Regions from separate parts of the Clostridium sp. AM42-4 genome, predicted to be linked through region 3. Evidence: predicted binding sites of a transcription regulator. Region 3 holds the regulator's gene; each other region holds the start of a gene.
What was found. The regulator LexA, encoded in region 3, represses DNA repair genes until DNA is damaged. The targets are predictions, from matches to a motif close to CNAACANNTGTTNG.

Region 1 (3,171 bases), on a different contig from region 3:
CTGATAGTAAAAATGCGTCCGCTGGAGGAAAACAGGCACCAGAAATGGGAAAGCCGATCGGTGATGGCTTTATGTCAATACCGGATGGCGTAGAAGATGAGAGTTTGCCATTTAACTAAATATGTGCATGCTAGAGGAGGTTCTGATTTTTCAGAGCCTTCTTTATTTTATGAAAGGGAAATGAAAATGAAGCAGTATATACCGGATATTACAGAGCGCTTTCCTGAAGGGTATGGCGGTGTTGATATGACACCGGCCTATTTTGGAGAGCCGGTTGACTGGAGTAGAGCTTATCAAAGAGAAAAGGAAGATTATGAAGATCGAGATATTGATGCTGAAAGAGAATAATGAACGCGGGGTAAGAATGATGTTTCTTTCACTGGAGCAGCTTCAGAAATTGAAGCTTAATCCTACTCGCGCGGATTATGAAATTGCTTATGAGACGGAAGTGAAAGAGCAGGAGGGAACGGCATTGAATGTATCAGAAATTATGGAGGGTCTGTATGAGAGATTAAATCGCCCAGATCGTCCCAATAGAAAAACAATGCGTTCCATGTCGGTAGGAGATATTATTCAGATCGATGGCAAAGAATTATTCTTTTGCGATTCTGTGGGATTTAAGAAAATTTCTTTTGCTGGTACGGGGGAACTCGTTTTGAAGGCCGGGAAAGAGAACTCAGAGAAAGGAAAATAATCAGATCCTGGTAGACCAGGTTGCGATGAGAGTGTTGTACTTCGCATAAAGCACCTGAAAACAGCGTGAGGATCAGGAATGATTAGTAGCATGGGAGGCTACAGGTGCTGCCATATCCAGTTCTGGAATATGGTGATTATGGAAAAAGAAAAACGATATGTTGCCTCCATCTCAGGAGGAAAGGACTCCATGGCAATGGTTTTAGGGCTTATGGAAAAGGGCTGGCCGTTAACGCACTGCGTCTATTTTGATACCGGTATGGAGTTTTCATGCATTCGGAAAAATATAGAGAAAGTCCGACTGGAATTGGAGCAGTATGGGTGCGAACTTGTTATTCTACAGCCGGAAAGGCATTTCCTGGAAGAAATGCTCCTTCGACGGATCAAGTGCCGGGACGGATCATCGCACTATGGAAGCTATTGGTGCGGTGGGCCATGCCGCTGGATGACACGCCTTAAGATCAATGCCTGCGAAAAATATGTAAAATCACTCGGAGCAACTGCGGTGGAATACATAGGGATCGCAGCAGATGAATCTGGCCGAGTAAAGGAAAAGTGCTATCCATTGGTCGAATGGGGCTGGACTGAATATCAGTGCCTTCAGTATTGTTATGCGAAGGGATATAACTGGCTGGAGGGAGGCATAGAGCTGTATTCCATTCTTGACAGGGTAAGCTGCTGGTGCTGCCGGAACAAAAATTTGCGGGAGTTGAATGCAATCTATCATAACCTGCCGCAGTATTGGGACAAGCTTAGAGCTCTTCAGAGTTATATCGAAGAGCCATATAAGCCGCCGTATACGATTTTCGATTTAGAGGAGCGGTTCGCAAAAAAGGGAAGACAGCGGGGACTCTGGGAAGTATAAGGATCTTGCGGAGCAGAGTCTTGGTATAGCAGAATGCTAAATGTGTGAAATAATACCTATGAGCGGTTGATCGAAAAGGTCAGCCGCTTTTTTTGCCTGAAAATCCCATATTGACATCTGGGAATGAAATGCTTAAAATGAAAATAGAACAAATGTTCGATTTAAAGGAGCGGATATGAAAAAAGTTATTTTTCATGTAGATGTGAATTCCGCCTTTTTATCCTGGGAGGCGTGTTACAGGATCCATCATCTGGGGGGAAAGCAGGATTTGCGACAGCTGGTGAGTGCCGTGGGAGGAGATCAGGAGAAAAGACATGGGATCATTTTGGCAAAATCTATTCCGGCAAAGAAATATCATATTCAGACCGGGGAAACGGTTGTTTCTGCAAAGGAAAAATGTCCGGACCTGGTTCTGGTGCCGCCCAATTATGATCTCTATAACCGATCTTCAAAAGCTCTGATAAAACTGTTAAGTGAGTATACGGACAAGATCGAGCAATATAGTATAGATGAGGCTTTTTTGGATATGACCGGCTGCTGCCAGGATCCGATAACGACTGCGTATGAAATAAAAAATCGTGTGCATGCAGAATTAGGGTTCACTGTAAATATTGGTGTTTCCGAAAATAAGCTTCTGGCAAAAATGGCTTCAGATTTTACGAAGCCGGATCACGTTCATACGCTCTGGAAATCAGAAATGTCAGAAAAAATGTGGCATCTTCCGGTGGGTGATCTGTTTTATGTGGGCCATGCCTCTTTATACAAGTTGAAAAAATTGGGATTTCATACGATTGGAGAACTGGCAGCTATGGATCCTGCAATTTTGCGCGCGCATATGAAGTCACAGGGAATACTTATTTGGCAATATGCAAATGGTATAGATGAATCTGCAGTGATCAGCTCACCTCCGCCGGCCAAAGGCTATGGAAATTCTCTCACCACGCCTTATGATGTTATGGATTGTGAAACTGCCAGGCAGTATCTTTTATCGTTATCGGAAACCATTTCAGCCAGGTTAAGGGCAGATGGAGTAAAGATTAGCGTTGTTTCTATCAGTCTAAAAGACTGGGATCTGCGTTTTTACGGACATCAAATTACACTATCTGTTCCAACGGATCTGACCCTGGAAATTTATGCTGCAGCCTGTCGGTGTTTATCTGAATTGTGGAATGGGATTCCGCTGCGGCATCTCGGGATCCATACCAGCCGTGTATCATCAGATCCCTTTCGCCAGATGCAATTTTTTGAAACGATCGACTATGAAAAATACCGGAAGATGGAGAAAACTGTGGATCAGATACGGAAAAGGTTTGGAATGGATAGCATAAAAAGGGCATGCTTTTTGCCATCTGCAGGATCTGTAGAAATAGACCATATGGGTGGAGGCGTCAGCCGGGAAAAGCGGACGGTTGATTATTCCCAGGAGAAAATATTATAATATAAGGGGTTGATGAACGTGACCAGATTTGCGCAAGCAACAAAATATGGAATAGATGTAGATAGCGGGATCCCTAAAGGAAACATGTACCATATCGCCTGTTCGGCATGGTTTACATCAACTGGCCAGACTATGCCAAGATATTTTAAGTTTGAGGATGATGCCGGGGAGGTTC
Region 2 (3,171 bases), on a different contig from region 3:
CTAACATCTCTTCATGCAGATTCCGCAGAAATATCCGCTGTGGGATAGCTTCTATTTCTGGCTGACCGGCAACTGTATGATCTATTGAAAGCAATCGGTTCTCACGGGAAAGGATGTATCCCCGACTGCTGATGTTCTCATCGAATATCTATCTCTCCAAAGGGGGCCCTGATTCAGGGCTCCCTTTTAGGGCACCGTTATTTACGTTCCATAAACCATTTATAATTTTCTTCATAAGTCAGATGACAGATTTTCCCGCCCACCTGACAGGTATAACGATATCCGGTTCCACCAGCTTTTCGACTGGCACAACGCTCCGGTTTTGAAACCTTATCAATCGCATACTTACGTCCATCTTCCCAGACAAACGCTGTAGGGATCAATTCTCCTTCCCGGCTAAATACCGCCAGGACATCTACATACACTTTAGCTGTCATTACAAAACACCTGCTCTCTCCTATCCATGAAAATATGCTTGTGGATGAACCGTATGTTCCTTAGCATTCAGCTGTGCCAGTATCTTATCCTGATACATAAATGCTCTCTGAATACTCTGATAGCCAAACCTTCCACGGATCTCATCTACCACCTGGTCCATCTTTTTGATTTTTTCTCTTTTTGTTTCATCCATAAATAAATCAAGCTGATAAGGCATCTCTTCTGATACCAGATCACATCCTCGAACACCAAGACTACGAATCGGATGTTCCCAGTTATAATTTTTCTGAAATAACTCAAATGCAGTTCTGGCAATTTCTTCTGTAAGATTACTTGCCCTGTCCAGCTTGCACTGTCTCGTGAAATGATACAGACCATTATCCCGAATCGAGATTTCTACTGTCCTGCATTGAAAACCATTTTCACGCAGCCTGGCTCCTACACTCTCTGAAAGAGCCATCAAAATAATCTTGACATCCAATTCACTAACAAGATCTCTTGGCGTTGTTGTGCTGTTCCCGATAGACTTGATTGGTGCTTTATATCCTTCTACCGAAACTGGAGTTTCATCCCATCCATTTGCAAAGGTATGAAGTACCAATCCCATCTTTCCAAGATATGTTTCTAATATAGAAGATTCTGCTCCTGCCAAATCTCCAATCGTACAAATGCCAAGTTTCTTCATCGTCCGTTCAGTACTTCGTCCGACCATAAGTAAATCTCCTACTGGAAGTTTCCATGCAATATCCTTGTAATTGTCTTTGGAAAACTCTGTAATGGCATCTGGCTTTTTATAATCAGAACCGAGCTTTGCAAATATCTTATTCCAGGAAACACCAATACTTACGGTAACACCTAGTTCATATTTAATCCGACTGCTGATCTCTTTTGCAATCTTCATTCCGTCTCCCTTGACAGAAGTGCTGGCAGTTACATCCAGCCAGCTTTCATCAATCCCAAATGGTTCTCTCTGATCTGTGTATTCACTGTAAATCTCCTGTGCCATTCTGGAAAACCTCAAATAAAGATCCATGCGAGGCGGTACAAAAATTATTTCCGGGCAAACCTGCCTTGCCTGCCACAATGCCATACCTGTTTTTACTCCGGCTCGCTTTGCAATATAATTCGCAGTCAGCACAATTCCATGTCTTGCTTCCGGATCGCCCCCAACTGCCATCGGCTTTCCGGCAAGTTCCGGATGATGCAACATCTCGACACTTGCGTAAAAGCAATTCATATCTGAATGAAGAATTGTCCTGCTCATAACATTCACCTACCAGTCTAAAAATCGTAATAAAACTTCTTTGCTTCATATTGACTTTGTGAAGTTTTTGAATTATAATTTCTACTAACTTCACGAACATTTGTTTGTATTTTATACGTGATAATGAACTCTGTCAATAGTTTTTATAAAGTTGATGAAGTTACGATTTCAAAAACTTGGAAAGGATCCCACTATGAATTTTTCAGACAAGATTAAATTTCAACGAGAACAGAATCATCTGACGCAGAAAGAACTTGCAGAACTGGTCGGCGTATCACAGCGTGCAATCGCAGCTTATGAAAGTTCCGGCACCATCGCACGAATCTCTACTATGAGAAAGCTCGCTCATGCATTAAATGTCTCTTATGATTATTTAAAACATGACGAGATTACAGATCCTTCTTATGGAATTGAAAAAATGGATTATATTGATGAAGTCAATGGACAGCTTGGTGAAAAAGGAGCCAAGGACATCAATGAGATTCTCGAAGCCAACCGTGCTCTTTTCGCTGGTGGCGAACTTGACGAAGAAGCAAAAGATGCTTTCTATCAAGCTGTAACCAAAGCATATCTTTCCTGTAAGATGGAAGCTAAAAAGACATTTGGACGGAAAAAGAAAAACACTGAAACGGAAAGTGATTCATAGGTGTCCGTATTTTCGTACAGCACTTTTGCTACTCTATACTTGTAGCAAACTATCTTATGAAATATCGAGGTGTTTTTATGAGTTCAAAATGTATAAGAGACACTGTTAATAAAGTAAAAACAAAATATCAGGAAAGTGATCCGTACCGCCTTGCAGCCGCTATGCATATTATTGTTAAGAAGCTTCCGCTTGGAACTGATCCAAACTGTTGTAAAGGCTTCTGTATGCGGGAATGTCGAAAGACCTGCATCGTCATTAACAGCGATCTGCCGGAAATCATACAGCAGATTATCCTGATCCACGAGATTGGGCACGCACTCCTTCATCAGAAAACCCTTCAGATCAAGTGTTTTCATGATTTTGAATTATTCGATGGAGTATCACAATGTGAATATGAAGCGAATTGCTTTGCCGCTGATTATCTTCTGGAGGATGAAGATGTCCTGGAGATGCTTAACGCTGATATGTCATTTTTCCAGGCTGCAGCTGAACTGAAAGTTCCACCGGAACTTCTTGATTTCAAATTCCGAATGATGAAACGTAGCGGTGTTCAGATTGTAGATTCTCCGATTACTTCCAACAGTGACTTTTTAAAAGATATCCCTACTTCGGGAATAATAGAAAATTACTAAATATGCTATTTTTGAAAAAGGAGATTTTTGAAAATGATCAACTTAAATAAACATAGAATAGACTTTGGAAAAGGGGATGTAGGCATTGGTGTCATCGGTAACACTACAGATTCCGCACAACTGGCATTTTATAATCAGAGTGCACGTCCCATCCATATACTCAAGAATCCAGATCAGAATCCTGGGTTCGA
Region 3 (3,171 bases):
GTGCATGAAAGAAATAGCCTTCCGCTTCTTTCATTCCTTTATTACGCTCAACCGTAAAACGGATTGCAGAGCCGACTCCGATCATTGCGCCTACCGCAAAGATCAGATTGTAAAGGGGTAATACCAGATTCAATGCCGTGATACCATTCGCACCGACAGCCTTAGCAATAAAGAATGTGTCGGCCAGAATGTAAAGGGACATACCGAGCATGCCTAACATATTCTGGGAAACATAGCGGATAAACTGTCTTTTGATATTCATGCTAAGCTTCCCCGCCTTCTGTATGATGGTTTCCAAGCTGCCAGAATGCCACTGCACTGGCAGCAGCTACATTCAGGGAATCTACGCCATGGGACATTGGAATCCGGATGGTGTGATCGCAGTCGGCAATGGTTTCTTTTGCGAGGCCATCGCCCTCGGTTCCAAGAACGATTGCAAGCTTCTCCTCTGCCTGGACACAAGGATCATCAATGCGGACTGAGCGGTCTGTAAGAGCCATGGCAGCTGTTTTAAAGCCCAGATCCCGCAAAAGCTCCATAGCCGGGTGCGGCCAGGCACTGTCGTGCTTAAGTACCGTCCACGGGATCTGGAACACCGTTCCCATGCTGACCCTCACGGATCTTCTGTACAAAGGATCGCTGCAGCCAGAAGTAAGCAAAACTGCATCCATATTCAGCGCTGCCGCCGAACGGAATATAGCTCCCACATTGGTCGGGTTTACTACATTTTCGAGAACAACGATCCGTCTGGCCTTCGCACAGATCTGCTCAATAGATGGCAGTTGTTTGCGGCGCATGGCACAAAGCAGACCGCGTGTCAAAGAGAAACCTGTGATCTGTTTTAAAAGCTCCATGGGAGCTACATAGACTGGGACCTCTCCACATCTGGCCAGTATTTCTGCAGCTGCTCCCTTTAATTCCCGCTCTTCGGCAAGGATGGAGACTGGCTGGTATCCGGCATCCAGAGCACGGCCGATTACGATCGGGCTTTCTGCAATAAAAAGACCAGCCTCTGGTTCATAATAATGGAATAGCTGGTTTTCTGATAAGCTGGAGTATACCTCAAGCTCCGGACTGGAAAGATCTGTTATAGGAACGATATGATCGTGTAACATAGGGAATTTCCTCACTTGGTTATATTGGATAAAAAACAGATTTTATTATAACCAAAGCAGGATTCATATGCAAGCTATTCAGAAAAATACACGACCGTCAGGTATTCACCGGAATGGATCTGTTCGGATTTCAGACCATTCATGCGCTTTAATTCTTCTACATATTCTGCCTTGGTATAAGGACTTCCCTGACAGTATTGGCCTGCAAGGTCCCAGAGGCTGTCTCCCTGGCGGATCTGTACACTTGTGTAATAACGCTTCAGCTCAGGTATTGCCTTTTCTTCTGCCCGCGCATTTAACAGTGTATGTCCCAGAAAACCGGAACAAAATGCCAGGATCATAAGTAAAATAACCGTAAGATTCCGTAAACTGCGCTTCATTGTTCTTTTGCTTCTCATAAGTGATTCCCCCTGTCCGGAATAATTGTGAACGTACGTTTGCTATGTTGCTATTATAGAATCCGAACATGCGTTTGTCAATACGTTTTCGCAAAAATTCCCGAACAAAAGTTTGCTTTTTTGGCTAAGCTGTGCTACTATATCCTTAGAAAGAATTTTTCAGAATACACCCGCAAGGAGGGAACATTATGGCACAGGGTAAAATTACCGCAAAACAACAGGAAATCTTAACATATATCAAAGAATGCATCTTAAAAAAAGGCTATCCGCCTGCAGTACGTGAAATTTGTGAAGCAGTCAACTTAAAGTCCACCTCTTCCGTCCATTCCCACCTGGAATCCCTGGAGGCAAACGGATATATCCGCAAGGACCCGACCAAGCCGCGCGCGATCGAGATCCTGGATGACGAGTTTGCATTAAACCGCCGCGAGGTGGTGCAGGTTCCTATGATCGGCACAGTTGCTGCCGGTGAGCCGATCCTGGCACAGGAACATATTGAAGATTATTTCCCGATCCCGGCCGAAATGCTCCCAAACAAGGATACTTTCATGCTGAAGGTCAAGGGCGAGAGTATGGTCAATGCAGGTATTTTTAATGGGGACCAGGTCATCGTTGAGCAGACCAATACTGCAGAAAACGGGGAAATCGTTGTTGCACTCGTCGACGATTCCGCTACTGTCAAACGTTTTTACAAGGAAGACGGGCATTACCGCCTGCAGCCGGAGAATGACACCATGGAGCCGATCATCGTTGACCATGTGGAAATCCTCGGCAAGGTCATCGGACTTTTCCGTATGATGGCATAAAATACCATAAAAAAAGATACGCCTTAGCACATTTCTGTGACAAGGCGTATTTTTTTATCATATTGTTGCTGAAAACCTCGTCCGGCGACAGCCCGGCAGGGTTGTTTATGCCAGAACCAGGCATCAGAGCGGAACTGTTACCATAGAAAGCAGCGTCGATAACACTACGCATTTTGTTGCAAAGATCTCATCCTTTTGGTACTTTGCCGCAAGGACCGCAGTCGTACCTCTGCCAGGATCGTTCCTACCAGTGCCATAGCCAGAAAGGTATTCGCACCTGCTATATTTTTGATCGTCAGGCTGAAAAAACCTGGAAGCGAGATCTGGAATACCATGACCAACATGCCGAGAACAAAGTTTGGAATGCAAGGCATCGGCCAAAGTTCACCAAATGTTCACCATTTTACGGAAAACTTAATAAAAAATCAATGGCTTTTTCCCTGGCTTTGTAGTAAACTCTTGTTTGTTGGTTCACGAGAGATGATTGTTACTGTTTGCGCAAACGCACAGATAACAGCATAGAACCACAAAGAAAGATCAGAGGAGTGATATATTATGAAAAAGGCATTATTAATTACTGCAATCGCAGCAGTTTCTATCAGTGCAGCAGCTTGCTCCAGCAAAAAAGCAACGGAAACCACAGCAGCACCGGCAGAAACCACAGCAGCAGAAACCACAACCGAGGCTGAGACCGACGAGGATTATACCAGCGGTATCATCACAGCGATCGACGGCGATGTCCTTACCGTAAAAGACGATTACAACGACGAAGAGAAGAAATACGATATTTCCGGCGCAGAGGTTACCAATGAATTCCCGCTTTCCGAGGGTGACTGGGTAGACATCACCTTC

Region 1: the regulator LexA is predicted to act here: its motif matches at 1,704-1,717, upstream of DW922_RS06540 (DNA polymerase IV).
Region 2: the regulator LexA is predicted to act here: its motif matches at 1,796-1,809, upstream of dinB (DNA polymerase IV).

What each region holds. Positions count from the first base shown of each region.
Region 1 is NZ_QUIK01000006.1:118,404-121,574, reverse strand. It holds gene DW922_RS06555 (single-stranded DNA-binding protein) at 1-119, shown strand, start outside; gene DW922_RS17390 (hypothetical protein) at 97-348, shown strand; gene DW922_RS06550 (YodL domain-containing protein) at 314-694, shown strand; gene DW922_RS06545 (phosphoadenosine phosphosulfate reductase family protein) at 773-1,558, shown strand; gene DW922_RS06540 (DNA polymerase IV) at 1,734-2,996, shown strand; gene DW922_RS06535 (hypothetical protein) at 3,015-3,171, shown strand, end outside.
Region 2 is NZ_QUIK01000003.1:5,342-8,512, reverse strand. It holds gene DW922_RS02760 (hypothetical protein) at 198-437, opposite strand; gene dinB (DNA polymerase IV) at 458-1,702, opposite strand; gene DW922_RS02750 (helix-turn-helix transcriptional regulator) at 1,896-2,348, shown strand; gene DW922_RS02745 (ImmA/IrrE family metallo-endopeptidase) at 2,426-2,980, shown strand; gene DW922_RS02740 (hypothetical protein) at 3,014-3,171, shown strand, end outside.
Region 3 is NZ_QUIK01000008.1:49,559-52,729, forward strand. It holds gene DW922_RS07955 (MATE family efflux transporter) at 1-262, opposite strand, end outside; gene DW922_RS07960 (RNA methyltransferase) at 264-1,115, opposite strand; gene DW922_RS07965 (LysM peptidoglycan-binding domain-containing protein) at 1,190-1,513, opposite strand; gene lexA (transcriptional repressor LexA) at 1,702-2,319, shown strand; gene DW922_RS07980 (hypothetical protein) at 2,875-3,171, shown strand, end outside.